Regions from separate parts of the Nocardioides cynanchi genome, predicted to be linked through region 2. Evidence: predicted binding sites of a transcription regulator. Region 2 holds the regulator's gene; each other region holds the start of a gene.

What was found. Region 2 encodes LexA, which represses DNA repair genes until DNA is damaged. Its sites were predicted from a motif close to TCGAACANNTGTTCGA; they were not measured.
Region 1: recA (recombinase RecA) is a predicted target of LexA. The motif match lies at 1,857-1,872, and genes of this name have one in related genera.
Region 3: E3N83_RS17420 (alpha-ketoglutarate-dependent dioxygenase AlkB) is a predicted target of LexA. The motif match lies at 6,131-6,146, and genes of this name have one in related genera.

Annotation. Positions count from the first base shown of each region.
Region 1 is NZ_CP044344.1:667,710-677,050, forward strand. Features, by position in the region: gene E3N83_RS03490 (DUF3046 domain-containing protein) at 1-92, shown strand, start outside; gene E3N83_RS03495 (LysE family translocator) at 100-735, opposite strand; gene E3N83_RS03500 (GNAT family N-acetyltransferase) at 745-1,788, opposite strand; gene recA (recombinase RecA) at 2,038-3,096, shown strand; gene E3N83_RS03510 (regulatory protein RecX) at 3,149-3,709, shown strand; gene E3N83_RS03515 (PPK2 family polyphosphate kinase) at 3,717-4,559, shown strand; gene E3N83_RS03520 (HipA family kinase) at 4,556-5,317, shown strand; gene E3N83_RS03525 (DUF3037 domain-containing protein) at 5,314-5,691, shown strand; gene E3N83_RS03530 (hypothetical protein) at 5,820-6,335, shown strand; gene E3N83_RS03535 (sirohydrochlorin chelatase) at 6,343-7,086, opposite strand; gene E3N83_RS03540 (phosphoadenylyl-sulfate reductase) at 7,187-7,930, opposite strand; gene E3N83_RS19415 (hypothetical protein) at 7,927-8,085, opposite strand; gene E3N83_RS03545 (nitrite/sulfite reductase) at 8,082-9,341, opposite strand, start outside.
Region 2 is NZ_CP044344.1:2,405,200-2,414,540, forward strand. Features, by position in the region: gene nrdR (transcriptional regulator NrdR) at 135-710, opposite strand; gene E3N83_RS11580 (6TM ABC transporter family protein) at 1,098-1,511, shown strand; gene E3N83_RS11585 (DUF3052 domain-containing protein) at 1,515-1,970, shown strand; gene E3N83_RS11590 (LysM peptidoglycan-binding domain-containing protein) at 2,488-3,078, opposite strand; gene E3N83_RS11595 (SDR family oxidoreductase) at 3,327-4,133, opposite strand; gene lexA (transcriptional repressor LexA) at 4,308-5,051, shown strand; gene E3N83_RS11605 (phosphatase PAP2 family protein) at 5,125-6,006, shown strand; gene E3N83_RS11610 (ATP-dependent DNA helicase) at 6,250-8,460, opposite strand; gene E3N83_RS11615 (hypothetical protein) at 8,495-9,064, opposite strand; gene E3N83_RS11620 (response regulator transcription factor) at 9,136-9,341, shown strand, end outside.
Region 3 is NZ_CP044344.1:3,587,638-3,596,978, forward strand. Features, by position in the region: gene E3N83_RS17390 (FAD binding domain-containing protein) at 1-422, shown strand, start outside; gene E3N83_RS17395 (SRPBCC family protein) at 514-1,320, shown strand; gene E3N83_RS17400 (MFS transporter) at 1,310-2,605, opposite strand; gene E3N83_RS17405 (DinB family protein) at 2,712-3,464, opposite strand; gene E3N83_RS17410 (P-loop nucleotide/nucleoside kinase family protein) at 3,557-4,123, opposite strand; gene E3N83_RS17415 (DUF2235 domain-containing protein) at 4,258-5,427, shown strand; gene E3N83_RS17420 (alpha-ketoglutarate-dependent dioxygenase AlkB) at 5,484-6,110, opposite strand; gene E3N83_RS17425 (ABC transporter ATP-binding protein) at 6,247-6,981, shown strand; gene E3N83_RS17430 (ABC transporter permease) at 6,983-9,341, shown strand, end outside.

The DNA.
Region 1 (9,341 bases), 1.7 Mb from region 2:
CCGCCACCGAGGCGCTGGCAGCCGGGGAGCCTCCCAAGCAGGTCTGGGCCGCGGTCTGGCGGGCGCTCGGGCTGCCCGCGTCCGAGCGTTGACGGGGCCTCAGCCCTCGGTGGCCAGCCGGAGACCGAAGCCGACCAGCACGAGCCCGGTCAGGGTGTCGAGCCGGCGCCGGATCCGCGGAGCGACCATCCACGCGGAGACCGTCGCCGACAGGGCGATCAGGCCGACGAAGTAGAGCGCGGTCAGCACCGCGAACCACGCGCCGAGGGCGAGCGTCGTCCAGCCGACCGAGTAGCCGCCCGGCACGAAGCCCGGCAGGAAGCTGACGAAGAAGACGCCGACCTTCGGGTTGAGGATGTCGGTCAGGAAGCCCGCCCCGAAGCCCGAGCCGCCGAGCATCGGGGCCGGCGCCATCGGACCGTCGCCCTCGACCGCGACCTCGGCCTGGGTACGGCGTACCGACAGCAGGGAGCGCGCGCCGATCCAGAGCAGGTAGCAGGCTCCGGCGATCTTCAGCACGTCGTAGCCGACCTGGCTGGCGCGCAGGAGGGCCGAGAGGCCCAGGGCGGTGGCGACGATCCAGACCACCAGCCCGCAGAGCACTCCGGCTGCGGTCCGGGCGCCGCCCGCGCGGCCCCCGCGCACGAGACCGCGCACCACGACCAGGCTGTCGGGCCCGGGGAGCAGGACGATCAGGACCGACGCCAGGGTGAAGGAGACGAAGGCGACGAGCACGACGGCAATCTAGCGAGGATCGGCGCCGTGGCCGGGCGTCTCGGGATCCGTCAGCTGCTTCTGGAAGTCGCCCACGATCTCCCGGACCTCGAAGCCCAGAGCCTCGTTGATCGCCACCATCTGCCTGTTCGTCTCGGCGTTCGTGGTGGTGATCAGGCGCTTGGTCGGGAAGCGCTCGCCGATCGCGCGCAGCTGAGCGCACTTCACGGCCATGCCGAGGCGGTGTCCTCGGTGCGCGGGGTGGACCAGCGTGCCCCACTGGTCCACGTGGTCGGCCCCGTCGGCGCTGGCCGCTGCGACGGCGTAGCCGACGACCTCACCGGAGCCATCGAGGGCGTAGGCGCCCACCCGGGTGCGCCCGGACGCCCTCAGGTCGCGGTCCTGGGCGGCCAGCTCGGCGACGGTGTCCTGGCCGGCCTCGACGTCGAGCTCTCCGCTGGGCGCCTCGAGGGAGAGTCGGTTCTTGAGAGCGACGTACGACGGGGCCAGGTCCGGCGGCACCGGTCCCACGACGACCCGGACGTCGTACGCCGTGTGGTGGGGCGCCGCGTCGGCCGCCAGCCGCTCGAGCAGGGTCGGGTCGGCAGGCAGGGCGAGTCGACGCTCGACCTCGGTGTTCACCAGGGTGTAGCCGAGACGCTCGGCGAAGCGACGGTTCGGCCCCGACCGGTCCGCCCCGATCCGGGTCTGGGCCTGGCAGACGGCGCGGCCCCAGGAGCGGAGCTGCTGCTCGCCGTGGGCGACCAGCTGGGTGCCGACCCCGCGGCGGGCGTGGTGCGGATCGACCCAGATCCACAGCCGGGCGGTGCGGACGTCGGCCCGGCTGTCTCCGGTGACCAGGGACTCACCGACCATGGTGTCCCCGAGGAAGGCCCCGAAGCCGTCCCAGCGGTAGCCGCCGTCACGAGAGCTGAGCATCGCCACGGCGTCCTCGCGGGAGTACAGCGGGGTGTCGGGATCCTCGGCTCGCTCAGCAGCGGCGTACACCTCCTGGAAGGCGTCCATGTCGGCGTCGTCGAGCGGATCGACCGGACGGATCACGAGAGTGGGCACGCCGCCACGGTCCCCGCCGCGGGTCGGGCCGCGCAACCTGGTTTCCGGGTCGGCGTGTCGGCATCGGGTCGAACACGTGTTCGGGTTAGATGGGTCCTGCACCCGATGGCTCCGGACGGTTCTCCACAGCCCGCAGCACGCGTCCTGCCCATTGTCGGTGGCCCGGTCTAGCGTCTGGCCGGACGACGAGATCACGCACAGACCGAGCACAGCGAGACGGGACAGGGTCCCGGAAGAGGATGGACAGACATGGCTGGTGGAGACCGCGAGAAGGCGCTGGACGTCGCGCTCGCCCAGATCGAGAAGCAGTTCGGCAAGGGCTCGGTGATGCGCCTCGGCGACGAGACCCGGGCACCCCTGGAGGTGATCCCGACCGGCTCGATCGCCCTCGACGTGGCGCTGGGCCTCGGCGGCCTGCCGCGCGGCAGGGTCGTGGAGATCTACGGCCCGGAGTCGTCGGGCAAGACGACCGTCGCCCTGCACTCGGTGGCCAACGCCCAGCGGGCCGGCGGCATCGTGGCCTTCATCGACGCCGAGCACGCCCTCGACCCCGACTACGCGAAGAACCTCGGTGTCGACACCGACGCGCTGCTGGTCAGCCAGCCCGACTCCGGTGAGCAGGCGCTCGAGATCGCCGACATGCTGATCCGCTCGGGCGCGCTCGACCTGATCGTGATCGACTCCGTGGCCGCGCTCGTGCCACGCGCCGAGATCGAGGGCGAGATGGGCGACAGCCACGTCGGCCTCCAGGCCCGGCTGATGAGCCAGGCCCTGCGCAAGATGACCGGTGCGCTCAACAACTCCAACACCACGATGATCTTCATCAACCAGCTCCGGGAGAAGATCGGGGTGATGTTCGGCTCGCCCGAGACCACCACCGGTGGTCGCGCGCTGAAGTTCTACTCCTCGGTCCGCCTCGACGTGCGTCGCATCGAGACGCTTAAGGACGGCACCGACATGGTCGGCAACCGCACCCGCGTCAAGGTCGTCAAGAACAAGGTGGCTCCGCCGTTCAAGCAGGCCGAGTTCGACATCATGTACGGCAAGGGGATCAGCCGCGAGGGCGGCCTGATCGACGTGGGCGTCGAGGCGGGCATCGTCCGCAAGGCCGGCGCCTGGTACACCTACGAGGGCGACCAGCTCGGCCAGGGCAAGGAGAACTCCCGCACCTTCCTCAAGGACAACCCCGACCTCGCCAACGAGATCGAGAAGCGGATCCTGGAGAAGCTCGGGGTCGGCCCGCAGGTCGACGCCCCGGCCGCCGCCGAGGTGCTCTCCGACGAGCCCATCGGTGTCGACGACTTCTGAGTCTCGACGTCGCCGGACCTCCGGGGGGTGGTCCGGCGACGTCGGTTTGGGCGTGGCCGCCTGGACGGGCGGTGCCCCGTCGGAGCCCCCGGTCGACCCGCCGCCCGACCGGGTCGCGCTGGGTCCCGACGCCGACCCGGAGTCCGTGGCCCGCAAGATCCTGCTCGACGCCCTGACCGGTCAGGCCCGCAGCCGCCAGGAGCTGCGCGACAAGCTCGCCAAGCGTGACGTGCCCGACGAGCTGGCCGAGCGGCTGCTCGACCGGTTCGGCGAGGTGGGGCTGGTCGACGACGAGGCGTTCGCGCGGGCCTGGGTGGAGAGCCGGCAGCGCAGCCGTGGGCTTGCCCGGCGTGCCCTCGCCCAGGAGCTGCGCCGCAAGGGGATCGACGACGAGACCGCCCGCACCGCCCTCGACGAGCTCGATCCCGACCTGGAGACCCGGGCCGCGCACGAGCTGGTCCGCAAGAAGGCACGCTCGATGCGCAATCTGGACACCGCGGTCGCGACCCGGCGCCTGGTCGGGATGCTGGCCCGCAAGGGCTACCCACCCGGGCTCGCCTATCGCATCGTGCGCGACGAGCTGGGCTCGGTCACGGACGACGATCCGACATGATGGGCGCATGGATCCCCATCTGCATCGGCTTCCGCCCGGTCCGGTCGACCTCCGCGCCCTGACGACCGACGACACGTCCGGCTTCGACGGCGGCAAGTCGTCCGGCAAGCAGGCCCTGGCCGCGCTGGGCGACGAGCTCTCCGACCTCCAGGAGCGGCTCTTCGCCGAGCGGACGACGGGGTCCGGGCGTCGGGTGCTGCTGGTGCTCCAGGGCATGGACACCTCGGGCAAGGGCGGGGTGCTGCGCCACACCGTCGGTCTGGTCGACCCCCAAGGGGTGAAGATCACCAGCTTCAAGGCGCCCACCGCGGAGGAGCGCAAGCACCGTTTCCTGTGGCGGATCCGCAACGCCCTGCCTCAGCCGGGCTACATCGGGGTCTTCGACCGCTCCCACTACGAGGACGTGCTGATCGTCCGGGTGCACGGTCTGGCCGAGCCGGCGACGATCGAGAGCCGCTACGACCAGATCAACGAGTTCGAGGCAGAGCTGGCCGCCGAGGGCGTCGTGATCGTCAAGTGCATGCTGCACGTCTCGGCCGACGAGCAGCGGGCCCGGCTCCTGGCGCGGCTCGACAACGAGGACAAGTACTGGAAGTTCAACCCCTCCGACGTCGACGAGCGGGCGCACTGGGGCGACTACCGCGCGGCGTACGAGATCGCCCTGGAGCGCACCAACACCGAGGTCGCGCCGTGGTACGTCGTCCCCTCGGACAAGAAGTGGTACCGCAACCTGGTGATCGGCGGGCTGCTCCTCGAGCACCTGCGCGGCATGGCGCTGCGCTGGCCGGCCGCCGACTTCGACGTCGACGAGCAGCGGCGCCGACTGCTCGACGAGGCTCCGGTCGCGTGATCGACCGGGTGTCGGTGACCCGATACGTCACCCCGCTCCGTGAGGGCGGCAGCCTGCCCGGGCTGGTCGAGGGCGACGACCTCGGCACCTACGTCTGCAAGTTCCGCGGTGCCGGCCAGGGGGAGCGGGTGCTGGTGGCCGAGGTGATCGCGAGCGGCCTGGCCGACCGGCTCGGCCTGCGCACCCCCCGGCTGGTCGGGCTCGACCTGGACCCGCAGCTGGCTCGCTACGAGGCGGACGAGGAGGTCCAGGACCTCCTCAACGCCAGCCCCGGGCTGAACCTCGGCATCGACTTCCTGCCGGGGTCGTTCGGCTACGACGGCGAGGTGGCCGCGGCCGCCGAGGTCGCTGCCCGGATCCTCTGGCTGGACGCGTTCACGGCCAACGTCGACCGCACCTGGCGCAACCCCAACCTGCTGCTCTGGCACGGCGAGGTCTGGGTGATCGACCACGGTGCGTCGCTCTACTTCCACCACGGCTGGCCCGGCGGCGTGGGCGACCCGGCCCGGTTCGCCGCTCAGCCGTGGGACGTCACCGGGCACGTGTTCGCGTCGTCGGTCGACCGGCTCGCCGAGGTGGACGCCGCGGTGGAGCTGTCCGAGCCCGACCTGCGAGCCGTCGTGGACGACGTACCCGACGAGTGGCTCACGCCGGTGCCCGGCACCGAGACCGCGGACGCGCTGCGCGAGGCCTACGTCGCCTTCCTGTCCGCCCGGCTGGCGAGCCGCGCCTGGCTGCCCGGGGCGAGTGCCGCATGAGCCTGCCCTACCAGTACGTCGTGCTGCGTTGCGTGCCGCGCGTGGACCGCGAGGAGTTCCTCAACGTCGGGGTGGTCCTCTACTGCGAGGAGGCCGGCTTCCTCGACGTGGCCTGGCGGGTCGACCGTGAGCGGCTCGCCGCCCTTGCGCCCGGCCTGGACCTCGATGCCGTCTGCGACGCCCTGGCCTTCGTCGAGGGCGTGTGCGCCGGCGACGAGCGCGGCGGCGCAGCGGCCCGGGAGCCGGCCGGCACCCGCTTCGGCTTCCTCAAGGCACCGCGCAGCACGGTCCTCCAGTCGAGCCCGGTGCACGGAGGCATGACCCGCGACCCCGCCCGCCAGCTCGACCACCTGCTGGAGCGGCTGGTCGGTTAGGCGGCCACCTGCCCTTGCGCCCGGCTCACCGTCGGCGAGCGAGGTGCCACCGGGACGAGCAGCGTCACCGGATGTCGTCGGGGCGGGTGGGTACGGACCTCTCAGTCGACGACGAGGAGAGATCAGTCATGCAGATCCGTACGTGGAGGCTCGGGATCGCCGCGGCGGGAGCGGCCGCCGTGCTGGCGGCGGCGCCGGCGGGTGCGGCCACCCAGTGGACCGACTACCGCAGCAGCGACTTCACCCTGGCGGCAGGCGCTGTCTGCAGCTTCCCGCTCCAGGGCCACGTGGTGGCCGACCAGGAGCGGTACCGGCCCACCGAGACGTACCCGGACGGCAGCCCGAGGGTCCAGGAGTTCACCGGCCGGCTCGTCGTCGAGTACACCAACCTCGACACCGGCGCCTCGGTGACCCGCAACCTGACCGGACGCAGCGACTTCGAGTACCTCCCGGACGGCAGCTTCACGCTGACCGACGTCGGCGGGCACTTCGCCGTCGGGCTCCACCCCGGCGACTCGCCGTCCACCGGCTTCTACGTCGTCAACGGCGTGGGCTCGACGGTGTCCTTCGCCGCCGACGGGCACCGCACGCTCACCGTGAGCGACGGCAGCACCGTGGAGAACCTCTGCCAGACCCTGGCGTAGCCGGGACCTAGACCGGGACCAGCTCGACCGCGCCGACGGCGTACCGCGCCAGGATCGTGCGCGCGACCGCTTCATGGACACCCAGGGGCTCGGCGACGGCGACCGCGCCAGCCTCGCGGGCCAGCTCCGCTGCCCGGTCGGGCAGGAAGCCCGGCGCGAGGAACAGCGAGGCGACCGCGACGTGACGGCGGCCCTCCTTGCGGAAGGCGCGGACGGCCTCGCCGGTGGCCGGGGGCGCCGCCGAGGCGAAGGCCGCACTGACCGGGAGCTTGTGGTGGGCGCCCCAGAGCCGGGCCAGGCGGGCCACCGACTGGTTCGCCAGGGGGTCGCTGGACCCCGCCGCGGCCAGGACCAGGGCGTCCAGCTCGAGCACCCGGGCGGCCTTCAGGGCCTCGCGCATCCGGACGTCGAGCACCTCGAGGAAGCACGGCTCGAGACCCAGGATCGAGGTGGCGCGCACCTGCATCCCCTCGTGTCGCGCGCCGGCCTCGGCGACCGCGGCCGGCACGTCGACCTGGGCGTGGTGGGCATCGGTGAGGAGCAGGGGTACGACGACCACTTCCTCGACGTGGGCACGGGCCAGCTTGTCCACGACCGTGTTCAGCGACGGCTTGGACAGGTCGAGGAACGCGGTCTCGATGCGCAGGTCGGGGCGCAGCGCCCTGACCTCGGCGACGAGGGCCTTGATCGTCGAGGCGGACCGCGGGTCACGGCTTCCGTGAGCCAGGGCCACCAGTGCAGGAGCGGCCATCAGCGTGGCCTCCTCTCGTTGTCGGGGACGCGACGCGTTCCCGGGGTGGGGCAACCGACGGCGCTGTCGATCTGGAAGGAGAAGCAGTCGGGGCGGGTCATCAGTGGATCCCGCACTCGGTCTTGGCGGTGCCGGCCCAGCGGCCGCTGCGCGGGTCCTCGCCGGGCGCGACGCGGCGCGTGCAGGGGGCACAGCCGATGGAGGGGTAGCCGTCGTAGACGAGGGGGTTGACCAGCACCTGGTGCTCGTCGATGTAGCGGGCGACGTCGTCGTCGCTCCAGCGGGCCAACGGCGAGACCTTCACCTTGCCCTTGCGGGCGTCCCAGCCGACCACCGGTGCGATCACCCGGTTGTGGGTCTCCGCGCGGCGCAGACCGGTGGCCCACGCGTCGTACTCGTGCAGCGCCTCGGCCAGGGGCCGCACCTTGCGCAGCGCGCAGCACAGGTCGGGGTCGCGCTTGTAGAGCTCGGCGCCGTACTCGGCGTCCTGCTCGGCGACGGTCTGCACCGGCGTGATCGGGATCAGGTTGACCGGCATGGTCGCGCCGACGGCGTCGGCGGTGCCGATGGTCTCGGCGAAGTGGTAGCCGGTGTCGAGGAAGACGATGTCGATGCCCGGTGCGACCCGCGAGGCCACGTGCGCGAGGACGGCGTCACCCATCGACGAGGTGATCGCGAAACGGTCACCGAACGTCGCGACCGCCCACTCGATGATGCTCTCGGCCGGGGCCAGCTCCAGCTCGGCACCCACGTGCGAGACCAGCTCGCGCAGCTCCTCGGGGCTGCGGCCATCGGTGTGGGTGCCGCGGAAGTTGCGGGCGCGGGTGGTGGGCAGGGAGGTCATCGCAGGCCACCGGTCGGGCGGATCAGGCCGAGCATCTTCAGGGAGAAGGCCCGCAGGCAGGCGCGGCACTCCCAGGTCCCGTGCCCCTCCTCGTGGGGTCGCAGGTCCTGGTCGCCGCAGTAGGGGCAGTGGAACGGCACCGCGCGCTCGCTCATGACGCGACCGCCCTCGGGTTCCGCTGCTCGAGCTTGTCGAGACCCTCACCACGCAGCAGGTCCTCGTCGGCCCGCGCCACCCACGCCGCGAAGGTCTCGTCGTCCGCACGCTCGGCCAGGAAGTTACCGACCACCGCGGTGACGTAGTCGTCGAGACCCTCGCTGGTGACCTTGTGGGCGCGCAGCTTGCGGCCGAAGTTGGCCTCGAGGCCGGTGGCTCCGCCCAGGTGCACCTGGAAACCCTCGACCTGGCGGTCGCCGTCCATCACCAGCTGGCCCTTGAGGCCGATGTCGGCGACCTGGGTGCGGGCGCAGGCGTTCGGGCAGCCGTTGACGTTGACCGTGATCGGCACGTCGAGGTCGGGGAAGCGGCGCTCGAGCTCGGCGACCAGGTCGCGGGCCCGGTTCTTGGTGTCGACGATCGCCAGCTTGCAGAACTCGATCCCGGTGCAGGCCATCGTGTTGCGGCGCCAGTTCGAGGGGCGGGCGGTCAGCCCGATCTCGTCCAGGGCGGTCAGCAGGTCATCGACGACGTCGGGCTCGACGCCGATCAGCACGATCTTCTGGTACGGCGTGAGCCGGGCGCCGGCCACGGCGTACCGCTCCATCAGGTCGGCCAGCTGGACCAGCATCGTGCCGGAGACCCGGCCGACCGTGGGTGCGATGCCGACATAGCGTCGGCCGTCCTGCTGGGGGTGGACCCCGATGTGGTCGCGGTGCCCCACCGGCGAGGCGGGGGAGTCGCAGGAGACCAGCGGGCGCTGGAGGTACTCGTTCTCGAGCACCTCGCGGAACTTCGCCACGCCCCAGTCGGCGACCAGGAACTTCAGCCGGGCGCGCGAGCGCAGCCGGCGGTAGCCGTAGTCGCGGAAGATCGAGATCACGCCCTCCCAGACGTCGGCGACCTCGCCGACCGGGATCCACACCCCGACCTTCTGCGCCAGCATCGGGTTGGTGGACAGGCCGCCGCCCACCCACAGGTCGAAGCCCGGCCCGAGCTCGGGGTGCACGGTGCCCACGAACGACACGTCGTTGGTCTCGGGGGAGACGTCGTGCCCGGGGTGCCCGGTCAGTGCGGTCTTGAACTTGCGCGGCAGGTTGGAGAAGTCGGGGTTGCCCAGGTAGCGGCGCGAGATCTCCTCCAGCGCGCTGGTGCCGTCGATGATCTCGTCGGCGGCGATGCCGGCGACCGGCGAGCCAAGGAACGGCCGCGGCGAGTCACCGCAGGCCTCCATCGTCGACAGCCCGGCGTCCTC
Region 2 (9,341 bases):
CGACTTCGCTCGATCACCGAGGTGGTCCTCTCGATCACCGAGGTGGTCCTCTCGATCACCGATGACGGCGTCTCGCCGTCGAGGTGGTGCACCCGGCGCGCAGCTTCCCCACTACGCGCCGGGTGGTCTGTGGGTTATCCGGTGGGTACGGCGTCGGGCTGGGTCGCGTGGTCTCGACTCCGCTCGACCACCGAAGAGGACTGCTCGACCACCGAGGCGGACCGCTCGACCGGCGAGGCGGACCGCTCGACCACCGAGGCCGCGGCCTGCTCCATGCGGAGCAGCGCGATCTCGTCCTCGAAGTCGTCGGCGGAGCTGAACGCCTTGTAGACGGAGGCGAACCGCAGGTAGGCGACCGGGTCGAGGGCCCGCAGCGGGCCGAGGATGGCCAGGCCGACCTCGTGGGCCGGGATCTCGGCGGCACCCTCGGTGCGCAGGGTGTCCTCGACGGTCTGGCCCAGGCAGGCCAGGTCGTCCTCGGAGACCGGGCGGCCCTTGCAGGCCTTCCGGACCCCGGAGATCGCCTTCTCGCGGTTGAACGGCTCGGTGGCACCGGAGCGCTTGAGCACGGTCAGCTGCATCAGCTCGACGGTGGTGAAGCGCTTCTCGCACGCCTCGCAGCGGCGCCGGCGGCGGATCGCGGAGCCGTCGTCGGAAACCCGGGAGTCGAGGACCTTGGTGTCGGTGTGGCGGCAGTACGGGCAGTGCATCGGTCCTCCTCTCCTCGGGCTCGGAAACGTGGTGCGGTGGCTCTGGTACAACGTCGTGCGGGCGCGCCGCATGCCCTCACGTCGGGGGTGTTGCGGGCGGGTCTGGCTGTGTAGGAACCGCACCGGATCTGTGGAGAACCGAGCGACTTCTGTGGGTCTGACCCCCGGCCGATGTGGACTACATGTGGAAAACCACAACGGTGTAACTACTAGATGTAGTGGTAACCGTACGTCGGCGTGGTCGGGGTTGGCAAGCAAATCGACCAGAGAATTCGCCGGGGTCGAGGTGCCGGCACAAACGCACAGGTCAGCGGCCTGAGACCCCCCGGAAAGCGGCTTCGGGGATCGGCGTGTCGGGTGCCGCCACGATCGGTCACAATGGGTGGCGTGGAGCGTTCGGGGAAGCATGCGGCGCCCCGTCACGCTGCCCCACCGACCGCACCACCTCCGCAGCCCGCCCGGATCGACGCCAGCCGGCTCGACCCGCTCGCCACGCCGGCTCCCGATGCTCCTCCCACGGGAGGTCGCGGCAGTACGTCGGTGCTGCTGCTGGCGCTCGGGATCACCGCCGCGGTGGTCGCCTGGGGCTACCTGGTCTATCTGGCCATCGACTTCGGCACCGCTGCGCGCGACGGCGACGCCACCGGCTGGTGGATGCTCGCCCTGGCCACGGTCGGCGCGATCGCCTGCCTGTTCGTCGGGATGCTGCTCGGCACCCGGTTCGTCCAGCGCCTCAAGGGCGGCCCGTCCCAGCCACCCGCCCCGCCGAGAGTCCCGGGCGGCCGCCGAGCGGCGCGCTGAGTCGTGGTCTCGACAGGCTCGACCAGCGGAGGCGGCCCGAACGACGGAGGCGGAGCCGGCTACTCGGGGACGCCGCTCCCCCGCAAGCTCGGCGTCACGGACGCTCACGTGGTGCTGCTGGACCGGCTCCCCGACGGTCTCGACCTCGGCCTGCCGCCGACCGCGCACGTCGTACGTCGTCTGCGCGAGGGGCTCGACGTGACCCTGACCTTCCACACTCGGCTGGCCACCCTCGAGGCCCGGCTGCCGGCGCTGTTCGCGCACACGGTGACCGCGGGGTCGGTATGGGTGTGCTGGCCCAAGCAGGCTGCCGTGAAGCGGCTCGGCATCGACACCGACCTGAACGACAACGTAGTCCGTGCGGCCGGGCTGTTCCTCGGGTGGGTGGACGTCAAGGTCGCCGCGATCGACGAGACCTGGTCGGGGCAGAAGTTCGTCCGGCGACTGGTCGACCGCTGAGGGCGGGTGCTGGATCACCCCGTCGCACCTCCCGACCGGCCCGGGCAACGGATCTGGATCACCCTGATCCAGATCCGATCTCAGGGACGACCGGGAACCGCGCCGGCCTGATCCACCACCCCTCCAGCCGGGCGTGGTGTGGTCTCGACTCCGCTCGACCACCGAGATCTTCCGCTCGACCACCGAGATCTTCCGTTCGACCACCGAGGTCTTCCGCTCGACCACCGAGGTCTTCCGCTCGACCACCGAGGTCTTCCGCTCGACCACCGATGCGCTCGCCCCACCACCGATGAGCTCGTCCGACCACGGGGCCGTCGCAGCGGGGAACCGCGGGAGGCAGCGCGCATGGGGTCGCGCTGCCCCCCGTCTTCCCCGGCTCTCCGCCGGCCGGGGTCGAGTCGGCCGGCGGAAGTTCATGGGTGGGGGTGTGGTCTCGACTCCGCTCGACCACCGAGGCCGAGCGCTCGACCACCGAGGCGGACCGCTCGACCACCGAGGCGGAGCACTTGACCACTCGCTACTGCGGGATGCGGAGATGCTGGCCGGCCTGGAGAGAGGCCGAGTCGAGGTGGTTGAGCGCCTCGATGTGGCTCATCATCGAGCGCACGTCACCACCGGCGGCCGCGGCGGACGAGATGTCCCACAGCGTCTGGCCGGGAGTCACCGTGACCACCGTGGTCTGCTCGGGGTGGTCGTTGGCGATCGAGGCCGATGCTGCCGCGAAGCCCAGGCCGAGCACCGCCACCACGGAGACGGTCAGCACGGCCAGGCGACCACGGCGGGTCAGCCGGAGCCCGCTGCGGCGCGGCTCGACGAGCTGGAGACGCTGGTCGTCACCGTCGTACTCCGCGGCGAAGAAGTCGTCGAGCCGGACCTGCCGGGTCTCGACTGGAGGCTCGACGAGCTCGAGCACGGGGCGGGTAGGCAGCACCCGGGTGACGACCGGCGCGCGCTCGCCGTCCGCGACGATCCGCAGCACCGGCCGGTCGGCCGGACCACCCACGGAGCAACCCGGCCCGCTCAGGGTGCGACGCGCGGTGGGACGCGGCGCAGAGGCGGGCGCCGGCTGCGTGAGCCGGCTGGTGCGGGTGGCGGTGCTGCTGCTCATCGGACCCTCCTGGGGAAGTGGACTGATCCCTGTCTAGTGGTGACCACCGACAGTCGCTCCCGCTGACGCTGGGGCCGGCGACCGGTGGTGGTCCGAACAGAGGTTCGTTCGAACACATGTACGACGTTAGATCAGGTGTTCGAACGATTTCAAGCGCGACACGAACAGACGTTCGACTGATTAGACACGTTGCCACGCCGCCGAGCGGTGAGCCAGGACCGGTTCGCGGTCCGAGAATCAGTCCTGCGTCACCGCTGGTCGGCGCGACGGGCGAGGGCGCGCCGACCGCGGGCGGCGAAGAGCCGGGCCGGCGGGCCGCCCAGCGACGGGGCCAGGGTGCTGGTACGGATCACCGCACCGCGCCAGCCCGGCAGGCTGCGGACGACCCGGCGCGACCCGAGCAGCGCCACCGCTGCGTCGGCGGTCTCGTCGGCGGTGAGGATCCTGCTGCCGGAGTGCACCAGCTGCGCGCCGAGGCCGCCCGCGTCCTGCCCGTCGAGCAGGGCGGTCTGGACGCCGTCGGGGCACAGCGCGTGCACCCGCACGCCGCGCGGCGTCTCGACCGCGACCGACATCGTGGCGGACACGATCGCAGCCTTGGTGGCGGCGTACACGGTGTAGCCCGGCACCGGCCCGAGCCCGGAGATCGAGGCGGTGTTGACGATGTCGCCCCGGCTCGCCTCCCCGGCGAACCCGGTGAACTCAGCCAGCGCGGCCCGCATCCCCCACAGGGTGCCGAGCAGGTTGACCTCGACCAGGCGACGTACCTGCTCGTCGTCGAGGCCCGCCAGCGTCCCGTCGTCGCCGACCCCCGCGTTGTTGAACCACGCGGTCAGCCGGCCGTGGTCGCGCGCCGTCGTGGCCACGAATCGGTGTGCGGCCGGGTCGCGGACGTCGTGCTCGAGGCCGACCGCCGCCCCGATCTCGTCGGCGGTACGACGTGCGCCGTCGCCGTCCACGTCGGTCACGAGCACGGCGTACCCCCGGCCCACCATCCGCTCGGCGATCGCCCGCCCGATGCCCCTGGCCGCTCCGGTCACCACACAGCTGTCCATGACCCGATCCAATCAGGGGGGCCTGGTCTCGACTTCGCTCGACCGCCGAGGGCGCTCGACCACCGAGTGCGCTCGACCACCGAGGTAATGCTCGGCCAACGGACTGCGCCGGGCGACACGCCCGTTCGAACAGGTGTTTGATTCCGGGGCGGTCGCCGCCGTACGGTTCGGTCCATGACGAAGAGCAGATCCCGACCGGTCGCCGCCAGCAAGGTCAGCGAGCTGCCCGACGGCCCGCCCGACGCGACCGGGCTCACGCCGCGGCAGACGCGGGTGCTGGTCGCGATCAAGGACTCCATCGAGCAGCGCGGCTACCCGCCCAGCATGCGCGAGATCGGGGAGAAGGTCGGGCTGACCAGCAGCTCGAGCGTCGCCCACCAGCTGCGGGTGCTGGAGGAGAAGGGGTTCCTCAAGCGCGATCCCAACCGCCCCCGTGCCCTCGAGGTCTTCCTTCCCGAGGTGCTCGCGGCGCGGCGCTCGATGGGCTCGGCTGCTGCCGAGGAGACGTCGTACGACGAGACCGGGGTCGGCGACGCGATGCCGGCCGCCACCTACGTGCCGATGATCGGCAGGATCGCGGCCGGTGGCCCGATCCTGGCCGAGCAGACCCTCGACGACGTCTTCCCGCTGCCCAAGCAGCTGGTCGGCGAGGGCACGCTGTTCATGCTGGAGGTCTCCGGCGACTCCATGGTCGAGGCCGCCATCTGCAGCGGCGACTACGTCGTGGTGCGCCAGGAGCAGACCGCCGAGAACGGCGACATCGTGGCCGCGCTGATCGACGGTGAGGCCACCGTGAAGACCTTCCAGCGCAAGGACGGCCACGTCTGGCTGCTCCCGCACAACCCGGCGTACGACCCGATCGACGGCACCCACGCCACGATCCTGGGCAAGGTCACCGCGGTCCTGCGACGTATCTGAGGGAATACGCCACGCTCTTGAAGCGTCGTAAGAGGGATGCACGTACGGTGCGCGACCTGAGAGAATGACGACGATGAGCGTGAGATCCAGCCTGCCTGCGATCGCCCGGGGGACCCTCCTCGGGCGTCGGGGCGTGCGCGAGATCGCGCTGATCGGCGGGCTCTACATCTTCTACTGCGTCACCCGGACCTTCGCCGAGGACAGCCTCGGCCCGGCCCAGGACCGCGCCGGCGACCTCTTCCACCTCGAGCGGGTGCTCCATCTGGACTGGGAGCACTCGATCAACAACTGGTTCGTCCAGCACCCGTGGGCGGCGGTGCCGGCCTGCTACTGGTACGCCGCCGCGCACTACGTGGTCACCCTGACCGTGCTGGTCTGGCTGTTCCGCAAGGGTGCCGCGCACTACTCCCCCGCCCGCTGGGTGCTGGTGGTCTCGTGCGTGATCGCCCTGGCCTGCTACCTCCTCCTGCCGACGGCCCCGCCACGGCTGGTCAGCGGGGGGTACGTCGACGTGCTCAGCCTGCACTCCGACGTCGGCTGGTGGAGCACCGACGCCTCGGCGCCCAAGGGGATGGGGCAGCTGACCAACGAGCTGGCCGCGTTCCCGAGCCTGCACGCCGGCTGGGCGCTCTGGGTGGCCCTGGTGATCCGCCGCAACTCCCAGAACCCGTGGCTCCGCGGCCTGGGCTGGCTGCACGCGTTCGTCACCGCGGCCGTGGTCGTCGGGACCGGCAACCACTGGATCCTCGACGTCTTCGTCGGCTGGGCGCTGGTGATCGTGGCGATGTGGCTGGTGGACCCGTGGTTCGCCGACCAGCGCGAGCGGGTGGCCGTGCGAGTGGCCTTCAACCCACGCCTGGCGACCGGGCCGACCGACCCCGTGGTGGGGCCGGTGATCGGGCCGGTCGCGGCCCGCGACCCCGAGCAGGCCCGTCGGCCCCGCGAGTCCACCTAGCCGGTCGCCCGCCCTCGGGCGTCGATATGGAACACCCTGTCGCGCTTCCCGACCCGACGAGACAGCGGATGTGGAACACCCTGTCGCGCTTCCCGGCCCGCCGTGGAACCGGATGTGCAACACCCTGATCCACTTTCACCTTCAGGGCCTGCGGTGAAGCAGAACACCCTGATCCACTTCCGCTCTCACCGCCACGGCTGAAACAGAACACCCCGATCCGGATCGGCGACGACGGCCGGCCCGTCACTCTCCCGCGGCCGCGCCGGAGTCGGCCGCCGCCAACCGGGCCAGCGCGGAGCGGACCAGGTCGCCGTCGTAGGTCGGCCACATCGGCGGCAGGCTGGCCCGCAGGAAGCTGCCGTAGCGGGCCGTTGCGAGCCGCGGGTCGAGCACCGCCACGACTCCACGGTCCGCGGTGGTCCGGATCAGCCGCCCGGTGCCCTGCGCCAGCAGCAGCGCGGCGTGGGTGGCGGCGACCTGCATGAACCCGTTGCGCCCCTCCCGGTCGGCGGCGCGCTGGCGGGCGCTCATCAGGGGGTCGTCGGGCCGGGGGAACGGGATCCGGTCGATGATCACCAGCTGACAGGTCTCACCGGGTACGTCGAGCCCCTGCCAGAGGCTCAGGGTGCCGAACAAGCTGGTGAACGGGTCCGAGACGAACTGGCGGGCCAGCTCCGGGAGCTGGGCGTCGCCCTGGGCCAGCGTGGTCAGGTGGGGCAGGCGTTCGCGGACCGCCTCGGCCGCGGTCTCGGCCGCGCGCCGGGAGCTGAAGAGCCCCAGGGTCCGGCCGTCCGCGGCGTCGACCAGCGAGACGATCTCGTCGAGCTGGGCCGGGCCGAGGCCGTCGCGCCCGGGCGGCGGCAGGTGCCGGGCGATGTAGAGGACGCCCTGCCGGGCGTAGTCGAACGGCGAGCCGACGTCGAGCCCGACCCACGGCAGCGCGGCCCCGCCGCCCCCCACGCTGGTCGAGGCGGTCGAGGCCACGCCGGCCACCCTGCCTCCGGTGGACGAGCCGCCCCCGCCGGTCGAGCCGCTCCCGCCGGTCGAGCCGCCCCCGCCGGTCGAGCCGCTCCCGCCGGTCGAGCCGCCCCCGCCGGTCGAGCCGGTCGAGACCACGGCCACCCCCGCGTCGACCCGCTCGGTCGGCTTCAGCCCCACCGAGGTGGCCAGCGCGTTGAAGTCGCCACCGAGCATCAGGGTCGCGGAGGTGAGCACGACGGTCTTCTCCGACAGCAGCTTCTCGCGCATCGGCCCCCAGACCTCCAGCGGCGCGACGCAGAGCCGCGGCGGCAGCCGGTCGGTGCCCTCGGTCAGCCACAGCACGTCGGACTCCGAGCCGGCGGCCATCCGCTCGGCGGTCACGAAGACGTCCTGCACCGAGCCCCGGGCCTGGGTGCGGCCGGCGTCGGCATCGGAGCCGCCGGCTCCCGGCCCGGCGTCACCCTCCTTGGGATAGGCCGACAGGCACGCCCGGGCCGCGTCGCGGACCAAGGCGAGGGCGTCGGCCAGCTGCTCGGGTACGACGTCGAAGCGACCCGGCGAGCAGTCACCGATCGCGGCCGCCAACGCGTCGCCGGCGTCGGCGAGGTCGTCGGCGGCCGACGAGTCGCGGTCCGCGTCGGCGACCCAGCGCCGCGAGCGGCGGGCCGCCCGGTCCACCTCGGCGGCGAACATCTCGTCGGTCGCGGCCTGGGTCACCCGGCTGACCACCTCGTGTGCCTCGTCGACGACCACCACGTCGTAGTCGGGGATCATCGGCACGCCCTCGATCGCGTCGATGGCGAGCAGCGAGTGGTTGGTGATGATCAGGTGGGACCGGTGGGCGGTCTCGCGGGCCCGCTCGACGAAGCACTCCTCGCCGAACGGGCAGCGCGACGCCCCCAGGCAGTCGCGGTGGCTGACCGACACCTGCCGCCACTCCCGGTCGGTGTGGCGCGGGGCGTGGTCGCGCTCACCGCTGCCCTGCGCGGTGGCCTCCTCCTCGGCCCAGGCCCGCAGCTCGAGCACCTTGGTCGCCATCGAGCCGGTCGGCAACTCGATCAGGGCGCCCTGGTCGTCGGGCACGCCTTCACGGATGCGGTGCAGGCACGCGTAGTTGGAGCGGCCCTTCAGCACGGCGTACGACGTGTCGATGCTCGGGTAGGTGGCGCCCACCGCCTCCACCAACCGCGGCAGGTCACGCTCGACGAGCTGGTGCTGGAGCGCCAGCGTCGCCGTGGCGACCACCACCCGCTCGTCGTGCAGCAGCGCCGGGACGAGGTAGGCCAGCGACTTGCCGGTGCCCGTGCCGGCCTGGACGACGAGGTGGCGGTGGTCGGCGAAAGCCGCCCCCACCGCCTCGGCCATCTCGATCTGGCCGGGCCGCTCCTGGCCGCCGAGGGCCTCGACCGCCGTCCCGAGCACCTCCCGGACCACGAGCGGCGACCCGTCCGAGGGGCCTGAGGGGGATGGCACCGCTGCACCCTATCCGCGACCGCGGACACCGCCCCTAGTTGTCACCGGGCTGGTGCGCGGCCAGCGTGAAGTCGGGTACGCCGGCGACGCAGGTCGCCTGCACGGTCACCGGACGTGCGTCCTCACCGACCCGGACGAACCGCACCTGCACCAGCCCCGGGCCGCGCGAGCCGATCAGGTAGCGCCAGCCCGCGTTGGGATACGCCGCCACCAGGTGCGCCGCCGGCCCGCGGCACTCGGCGACCACGTGGCCGGCCGTCCCGCTCCACGACCTCCGCTGCGCGACCGGGGCCGTAGGCGTGGACGAAGGGGGTGAGGACGACGAGGGCGGCAGGGCCGGCGAGCTGCTCGGCGCACCGGGAGTCGTCGCGACCGACGACGGCGTGTCCGAGGGGCGCGGGGTGAGGGTGAGCCCGGGACTCGGTCGGCCGTCCGGGCCCTGGCCGGGCACCGGCAGCGAGCCGGTGACGTCGGCCTGAGGCTGGGTCGTGGGCAGGACGCCGGCACCGGCCCGGGAGATCACCACCCAGACCAGGGAGGAGACCGCGACCACGACGGCGCACCACAGCACGGCCCCGAGCACGGCTGCTCGCACGCGCGTCACGAGACCATCATCCCTCGCACCCCGGCGAGGCCGCCGAGCATGTCACCCCTAGGGGCGGTTAGGTTCGTGCCATGAGCAGCATCCTCGTCATCGAGGACGATCCCGCGATCCGGTCGGCGGTCCAGCGCACCATGGCGGACCGGGGGCATGCGGTCGCGATCGCCGCGTCGGGCATGGCCGGCCTCGAGCACGTGCTGACCGAGCGGCCCGACGTCGTACTCCTCGACCTCGGTCTGCCCGACGTCGACGGGCTCACCATGATCGCGATGATCCGCGC
Region 3 (9,341 bases), 1.2 Mb from region 2:
GGACGGTCGCCGCCTCCGACTTCTTCGTGGACCTCTTCGAGACCGCGATCGGTGAGGACGAGATCCTGACCGCGATCCGGATCCCGAAGAAGACCGGTTGGGGTGCCCACTACGAGAAGTTCGTCCGGGTCGCCCACCAGTGGCCGATCGTGGCGATCGCCGCCACGGTCAAGGCCGAGGGCGGCACCATCAGCGAGGCCCGGGTCGGGCTGACCAACATGGGCAACACCGCCCTGCGGGCCACCGCGACCGAGGCCGCCCTCGCGGGCGTGCCGGCCACCGAGGACGGCGTACGCGCGGCAGCCGACCAGGCCGCCGACGGCACCCACCCTCCGAGCGACCTCAACGGTGACTCCGACTACCGCAAGCACCTGGCGACGGTGCTCACCCGGCGTGCCGTGCTGAAGGCGGCCGGCGCCTGACGCCTTCAGCAGATGCTTAACCGAGCCTCCGGACGCGCCGCGTCCGGAGGCTGGGGTCGCTCATTCCCCGCCTTGAAGGAGGCCACGAACCATGGAGCTCACCCACGAGTTCACCGTCCCGGTGCCGGTCCAGGAGGCCTGGGACCACTTCCAGGACATCGCCTCGGTCGCCCAGTGCTTCCCCGGAGCCCAGGTCACGAGCGTCGAGGACACCACCTTCAACGGCTCGGTGAAGGTGAAGCTCGGGCCGATCTCGCTGGTCTACAACGGCAGCGGGACCTTCACCGAGAAGGACGAGACCGCGCACCGTTTCGTGGTCGACGCCAAGGGCAAGGACAAGCGGGGCAACGGCACGGCCGGCGCCAAGGTCACGCTCGCGATGACCCCGAACGGCGACTCGACCGACGTGAAGGTGGAGACCGACCTGGCGATCACCGGCAAGCCGGCGCAGTTCGGTCGTGGCGTGATGCAGGACGTCTCCGACAAGCTGCTCAACCAGTTCGTCGCCTGCCTCGAGCAACGGATGGCGCGGGAGGACTCGACCGCGGCGCCGGCCGAGCCGGCGGCTGCCGACCAGGCGGCTGCCGTCCCGGCCGCCGCCGAGGTGACCCCCGACCCCGCCGCGCCCTCCTCCGAGACTCCCGCCGCGGCGACCCCCGACCCGGCGGCACCGGCTCCGGTCGCCTCGGCTCCGGCAGCCGCACCTCCTGCGGCTGCGGCCGCGCCCCCCGCGGCCGCTCCGAAGCACGCAGCGCCGGCGGCAGCGTCGCCGCGCGGCTCGGACGACGCGCTGGATCTCGGCGCCACCGTGCTGCCGGTGCTCGCCAAGGCCTACTGGAAGCAGGCCGTGGGTGCCCTGGTCGTGATCGGGGTCGTGGTCTGGCTGGTCACACGCTGACCGACCGGTCGTCCGGCGCGGTGTGCACGCCGTTCACTCCGGGCGGCAGGCGGCGCTCGAGATCGGCGGCGACCAGCACGACAGCGCCGCAGCCGACCACCAGCAGGCCGATGTAGGCCACGCCGAGGGAGTGGCCGATCAGCCAGCCCGCCGTGACCGGGCCGATGATCGCCGCGAGCGAGAACGCGCCGGAGCTGAGCGCGTTGTAGCGGCCGCGGAGGTGGTCGGGCGCCAGGTCGTTGACCAGCGCCGGGACGGTGGGCTGCATCAGCGTCTCGCCGAGCGCGAACACCGAGGTGCACGACGCCACCAGCAGGGTCGCGCCGAGCGTGCCGGGCACCAGCCCCGAGGCTCCGAGCAGCAGCCACGCGAACGACCAGATCAGTGACATCACCATGATCACGCGGGTGCGGCGTCGGCCGTCGATCCAGCGGAGCACGATCAGCTGGAGCACCACGATCACCAGCGTGTTGCAGGCGTAGGCCAGACCGAGCCCGGCCGTCGAGATCCGCCCGATGTCGCGGGCGAACGCCTGGGTGCCGGCATTGAGCTGGGAGTAGCCCACGAACGACGCGACGAAGCTCAGCGCCACGACCCCACCCACCGCGGGACGGCGCAGCACCTGGAGGTAGCTCTCGGCCGGTGGCGGCCCGTCGTCGTGCACCGGGCGGCCGGCAAGGTGGCGCAGCGGCACGGCGAGGAGGTAGATCGCGGGCAGGAAGCTGGCGGCGTCGGCGAGGTAGATCGCCTGGAAGGTCACCGGGTGGTGCACGTCGACGAACAGCCCGCCGACGATCCCGCCGATCCCGATGCCGAGGTTGAGCAGGGTGAAGTTCAGCCCGAAGTAGCGCTGCCGCAGCTCCGAGGGGATCGCCGCCGCGATCAGGCTCTGCGAAGCCGGCCAGGAGACCCCGAACGCCATCCCCTGGAGGCTGACCGCGATCACGGCCTGGGGCAGCGCGGAGGCAAAGGCCAGCACGATGTCGGCCACCACGAGCAGGCTGGTGGAGCAGAGCACGATCACCCGCGCGCCGTACTTGTCGATGACGGCTCCGCCCGGCCCGACGACCAGGAACCCGATCAGCGGCCCCAGCCCGATCAGCCAGCCGACCTCGCTCAACGAGAAGCCACGGATCTCGTGGAGGTAGACCACGAGGAACGGCAGCACCAGCCCGGTGCCGAGGAACTCCACGACGACCACGGACAGCAGCAACCGACCCTCGCGCGGCAGGCCGTTCCAGAACGTCGTGAGGGAGGGCGGGCGGGCAGCAGTGTTCTCGGACATCTCCTCGACCCAACCAGCCCCCACCGACAGTCGCACCGGGTTTTCCCCGGCCGCCTACCCGGTGGTCGAGCGAAGTCGAGACCACGGGCGCCGGTGGTCGCGTCGATCAGTTGGAACCGGTATCGAGCGCATCGAGGTCGCGCACGGCGTAGCGGTGGTGCTCCCACTCCTCCTCGAGGATCACGTGGAGGCACGACCGCGTGGTCTCGCTGTGGGAGGGGTCGTGCGGGTTGCGATGGACCGCGTCCAGCTCGTCCGCTGTGACCGCAGCGAGGAAGTCACGCACCATCGCGACCCGGTCGGCGCGCGCCTCGAGGACGTCGTCGTACGTCGGGTCGACCGCGGTTGCCGGCCGGCGGGCGTCCTCGGCCTGGCTCTCGACGTCGATCAGGCCGAGCGGGTGGTAGGGCTCATCGAGCTCCAGGACACCACGGCCCAGCCACGTGTCGGTGGCCAGGACCAGGTGCCGAAGGGTCTGGGCGAACGACCACTCGCCGGCCACCTGGACGTCGACCGTGCCCGCCGGCATCGCCGCGGCTCGTTCGAGGGTGGCCGCCCAGGTGCGCTGCAGGGCAGCCCATGCCTCCCGCAGGCCCTGAGGATCTTCGGCGCGCTGCTGCTCCCGCCCCGGGAACCGGCGGTTGAGCTCGGCCTCGACGAACGGCGTGACGTCGACGCCGTTGACGAGCAGGGGGCTCTGCTCGCTGAGCAGCCACGGAGCGTCGATGTCCGCACCGTCGACCTGGACGCCACGCATCACGACGCCGGAGAGGTCGGCCCGGACGAACCGGGCACCGCGCAGGTCGGTGTCGACGAACTCCGTGCCCGTCAGGTCGTCGGGCGGGGTGAAGGTTGGCATGCGGGTGCCTCCTCGAGCGACCTCGACGGTGCGGTCCGAGCCGGCTGGTGCCGATCGGCTCCACCGTTACTACCAGTCGTCGCCCACCGTTGTCAGTGGTCACCGCCTGACGACGTCCGGTCGAAGCGCGGCAGCGACGGCCAGCGATCGCTGGCCCAGGCGAACCAGCTCTCGAAGTCGCCTGGTGCGGCCGGGACCGCGGCGTAGGAGAGCTCCGCCGGGGAGGGCGGCACGCAGAGCGCCAGGAACTGGTCGTGGTCGTCGTCGGTCATCGGGAAGGTCGTCTCGGGGGCCGTCCTCCAGCGCGTGGTCGCTCGTTCCCGACGCTCCGCCTCGTCGAGGGTGACCCAGCGCAGGTCGAAGCGTGCTCCGACGGACTCGGCCACCATCCGGATCGCGTAGCGCTCGTCGGGTGACCAGCAACCGAAGTCGAGGATCACCGAGGCCCCGCTGCGCAGGACCTCGTGGGCCACCCAGATCAGGCGCCCTTCGAGGATGTCCCGGCGCCCGTTCGCGTCGCTGTGCCGGAAGAGTGGAGCCATCCACTCGTCCGGAGTGAGGCGCAGGATGCCCTCGTCCTCGGCGATCCGGCGCGCCAGCGTCGTCTTGCCGGCGCCCGGCAGCCCCACGGTCAGGTACAGCACGGGCGACTCCGTCACCCCGCGATGCTCACAGTCACCTCACCTGCCCGGCAAGCGGGATTCGACGTGCGTGTGGCCGCCCCCATCGGCCTCCGCCTGCGTCCCTCTGCGGGCCGATGCGCGCCGGGGGTGGGAGGTGCCAGCATGGCCACATGAAGCGACTGGTGGTGTGCTGCGACGGGACGTGGAACAAGCCCGACAGCGAGAACGTCACCAACGTCGAGAAGATCGCACGCACGGTGCAGAGCGACCCGTCGGCCACGGGCGGCGCCTACCAGCTGGTCTACTACATCAGCGGGGTGGGGGCCGGCAGCTACGAGGCCGACCGGCTGCTGGGCGGGGCGTTCGGCTTCGGGCTCTTCCACAACGTCATCGCCTGCTACCGGTTCCTGGCCCAGAACTACGAACCCGGCGACGAGATCTTCATCCTCGGCTTCAGCCGCGGCGCCTACACCGCCCGGTCCGTCGCCGGGATGCTCGCCGGTGTGGGGCTGCTGACCAAGCTGGCGCTGGTCGAGGAGCGGCTGCCCGAGGCGGTCCATCTCTACCAGCGGACCTCGATGCCCGAGGGCGCCTTCGGGGAGAGTGTGGAGGAGTTCAAGCACGACCACTGCCACGCCGCGAAGGTGACCTTCCTCGGTGTCTTCGACACCGTCGGGGCGCTCGGGGTGCCCGGCTTCGAGCGGGACACGCCCCGCTTCCACAACGTCCAGCTCAGTGACCAGGTGCTGTGCGCGCGACAGGCGCTGGCCATCGACGAGACCAGGCTGAAGTTCGCGCCCACGCTCTGGGAGGCGCCAGCCGATCCCCCCGGTGCCCCGACCGAGGACCCACGGGTCAAGCAGGTGTGGTTCGAGGGTGCCCACTCCGACGTCGGGGGCGGCTACGCCCAGACCGGCCTCTCGGACACGGCGCTGCTGTGGATGGCGCGCGAGGCGCACGCCGCCGGACTGGTCTTCGACGCCGACCTCCTCGGCACCTACGTGAACAGCGGGTCCGACCCGATCTGCCACAACCCGCTCAGCCTGCTCTACAAGCTCGACAACGAGATCCTCGGAGCCAAGGAGCACCTGCCCTGGCAGGACGAGGAGAGCGAGTTCAGCCACGGACTGCGGCTCCTCACCAACGACCGCGCGCTCTCCGTGCGGGTGTCCTACTCGGCCGTCCGGCACTACGAGGAGGGCGGCTACGCGCCGGGCAACCTGGTGGCGTTCGCCGAGCAGACCGGCGGCTTCGAGGGGATCATCGAGCACGTCGTCCGGCTCCCGGAGGCCGGCACCGACCTGACTGACCTGGCGAGCCCTCCGGTCGCTGCGGGCTGACCGGATCGACCCGGCACAGCATCGACCGGGCACAGGATCGACTTGACGGTTACCGATCAGAAGACCCCGCGCGGGCGGAACTGCACCGAGATCCGCGGGCCGGCGCGCGCGACCTTGGGTACGGCGTGCTCCCAGGTGCGCTGGCAGGAGCCGCCCATCACCAGCACGTCCCCGTGCCCCATCTCGAAGGTGAGGGAGTCTCCGCCACCGCGCGGCCGGAGCCGGAGCTGGCGCGGGTCGCCGAAGGACACGATCGCGACCATGGTGTCCTGGCTGCGACCCCGGCCGATCGTGTCTCCGTGCCAGGCGACGCTGTCGCGACCGTCGCGGTAGTAGCAGCAGCCGGCGGTCACGAACGGCTCGCCCAGCTCCGGGAGGTAGTGCTCGGAGAGCGCCTCCCGGGCCTCGTCGAGCACGGGGTGGGGGAGCGGCTCGGCCTCGCCGTAGGTGTGCACGAGCCGCGGCACGTCCACCACCCGGTCGTACATCTGCCGGCGCTCGGCCCGCCAGGGCACGTCCGCGACCAGGCGTGCCAGCACCTCGTCGGCGGCGCGGCACCAGTCGCGGCGGACGTCGACCCACGCGCCGCGGGTCAGGGTGTGTCGGACGGTGGAGGCGAGATCGCCCAGGGTGGGCGCCCCCGTCTCCAGCGCCGTCTCGAACAGGGTCCCCTGGAAGTCCATCGACTCAGGATACCACGGAGTCGAACGTGTGTTCGATCGCCCGGGCGGATCCCAGACCGACCCCGGGGCCGGCCCGGGGGCGGGCCGGGGCCGACCCCGATGGAGAGCGCTTGGCCGTCGTTGGCAGGCTGAGCCCGTGAGCGCACCCGCGGCCCGGATCCGCGACCTGACCAAGACCTACGGGTCGGGGGACGCACTGGTGCGCGCGCTGGACGGGGTGAGCCTGGATCTCGAGGCCGGCCGCTTCACCGCGATCATGGGGCCCAGCGGCTCGGGGAAGTCCACGCTCATGCACTGCGCGGCGGCCCTCGACCGCGCCGACTCCGGCACGGTGCACATCGGGGACGAGGAGATCTCGCGGCTGGGGGACAAGTCGCTGACCCGCCTGCGCCGCGACCGGATCGGCTTCGTCTTCCAGGCCTACAACCTGATCCCGACGCTGAGCGCGGAGGAGAACATCCGCCTGCCCCAGGCGATCGCGCGCCGCCGCCCGGACCAGGAGTGGTACGACGAGGTGATCGACACCGTGGGCCTGCGCGACCGGCTGCGGCACCGGCCCAGCGAGCTGTCCGGCGGCCAGCAGCAGCGCGTGGCGGTGGCCCGGGCGCTGGTCGGACGGCCCGAGATCGTCTTCGCCGACGAGCCGACCGGCAACCTGGACAGCCGATCGGGGGCGGAGATCCTCGAGCTGCTGCGTCGCAGCGTCGACCAGCACCACCAGACGGTGGTGATGGTGACCCACGACCCCGTCGCCGCGGCGTACACCGACCGGGTCGTGTTCCTCTCCGACGGCCGGGTCGTCGACGACCTCCGCGACCCCGAGCGCGAGCAGATCATCGCGCACATGGCCGCCGCCGAGCCCGGGGACTGAGATGCTCCGCGCCACGTGGAAGAGCCTGCTCGCGCGCAAGGTACGCCTGCTGATGAGCACGTTTGCGATCGCCCTGGGGGTGGCGTTCGTGGTCGGCTCGCTGGTCTTCTCGGCCGCTCTCAGCGCCGGCTTCAACCGGCTCTTCGGTGCCTCGGTCGGCGACGTGGTCGTCCGGCCGGCGGGCGCGACGACCCTGAACGGCGACCCCTCCACCCGCACCGTCCCCGCGTCGCTCGTCGACCGGCTGGCCCAGGTGCCCGGCGCCGCGCGCGCCGACGGCAACGTCCAGGCGCTGGGCGTCTTCGTGATCAGCGTGGACGGCAAGGTGGTCGGTGGCCTCGGCGCACCGACGTACGGCATCAGCTACTCCACGGCTCCGGCCGAGCACGGCGTCCCCGGCCTGGCGCTCCTCGGTGGCCACGCGCCGCACGGGCCGCACCAGATCGCCCTGGACGAGCACACCGCCGGAGCCGGCGGCTACCACCTGGGAGACCAGGTCCACGTCGTCACGGCCGGCCGCAAGGCGGTGCTGTCCGAGCGGCTCGTCGGCATCGTCGGGTACGCCGACAACACGTCGCTGGCCGGCGCGACCCTCACCGTCTTCGACGTCCCGACGGCCCAGCGGCTGTTCCTGCACGGGAAGGACGCCTTCACCAACATCTGGGTGACCGCCGACCACGGCGTCTCGCAGACCAGCCTGCGCAGCGCCGTCGTGCAGGCACTGCCGCCACAGGTGAAGGCGGTCACCGGTGAGGACGCCGCCAACGAGTCGGCGAGCGGGGTGCTGCGCGGCGTGTCCTTCCTGCGCACCTTCCTGCTGATCTTCGCCGGGGTCGCGCTGGTGGTCGGCGCCTACCTGATCGTCAACACCTTCTCGATCCTGGTGGCACAACGCAGCCGGGAGCTGGCGCTGCTGCGGGCGATCGGTGCGTCGCGACGACAGGTCTCGCGCAGCGTGCTGCTCGAGGCGCTGGTGCTCGGGCTCTTCGGCTCCACCGTCGGGCTGGCGCTGGGGGTGGGGCTGGCCTATGCCATCCGCTCCCTGATCGGGCTGATCGGTCTCGACCTCGGTTCGCAGTCGCTCACCCTCACCGGGGAGGCCGTCGTCGCCGGCTACGGGACGGGTGTGGTGGTGACGATGGCGGCGGCCTGGCTGCCCGCGCGGCGTACCACCAGGATCACGCCGGTGCAGGCGCTGGGAGACGTCGTCGCCCTGCCCGAGTCGTCGATCCGCTGGCGGTTCGCGCTCGGCATGTTGCTGGCGGTGGCCGGTGCCGGTGCGGCGCTCGCGGGGCTGTTCGCCACGGTGCCGCACTCGGGCTACTGGGTCGGGGGCGGCATCCTCGCGGTGCTGCTGGGCGTCACGGCTGCCGCACCGATCCTGTGCCGCCCACTCCTGGCTGCGGCGCGGTGGGCGTACGCCGGGATGTTCCGCGCCGTCGGCAACCTGGCCGGACAGAACGCCCTGCGCAACCCACGGCGTACGACGGCCACCGCGTCGGCCCTGATGATCGGTCTGGCCCTGGCCTGCACCATGTCGATCATCGGGGCGTCGGCCAAGGCCTCGGTGGACCAGGCGATCAGCGAGAACTTCATCGGCAACTACGTGGTCGGGAGCGGCTTCGGGCAGCCGTTCTCGTCGCAGGTCGCGACCCGGATCGCGCACGTGCCGGGCGTCACCAAGGTGGTTCGGCAGCGCTACGCGTTCATCGAGGCCGACGGCAAGCGCGAGGCGCTCACCGGCGTGGACCCGCGCCAGATCGACGACTTCGGTCTCCACCTCTCGGCGGGTACCACGGGCCTGGCCGGCCGCACGGTGCTGGTCAACCAGAAGTACGCCGACCGACGGCACGTGGCGGTCGGCGACACCGTGCGGATCGGCAAGCTGCCGGTCGGGACCCGGACCTTCCGGGTCGGGGGGATCTATGCCGACACCCCGCTCGTCTTCGACTTCGTGGTCTCGATCGACAACCTCCGTCGGGCCGGCTTCGAGGACAGCGACAACTTCCTGATCGTCTTCACCCGGCACCAGTCCGCCGCGACGCTGAGCCGTCTGCAGCACCAGGTGCGCTCGCTGCCGGTGGTCACGGTGCAGGACGAGACGGCCTTCGCCCAGCAGCAGCGGGCGCCGATCGACCGGTTGGTGCTGATGGTCGACGCCCTGCTCGGCCTGGCCCTGGTGATCGCGGTCCTCGGCATCGTCAACACGCTGGCGCTGTCGATCATCGAGCGCACCCGGGAGATCGGCCTGCTCCGGGCGATCGGGCTGGGCCGCGGGCAGCTGCGGCTGATGGTCACCCTGGAATCGGTGGTGATGGCGGTGCTGGGTGCGGTGCTCGGCGTGGCTCTCGGCGTGTGCT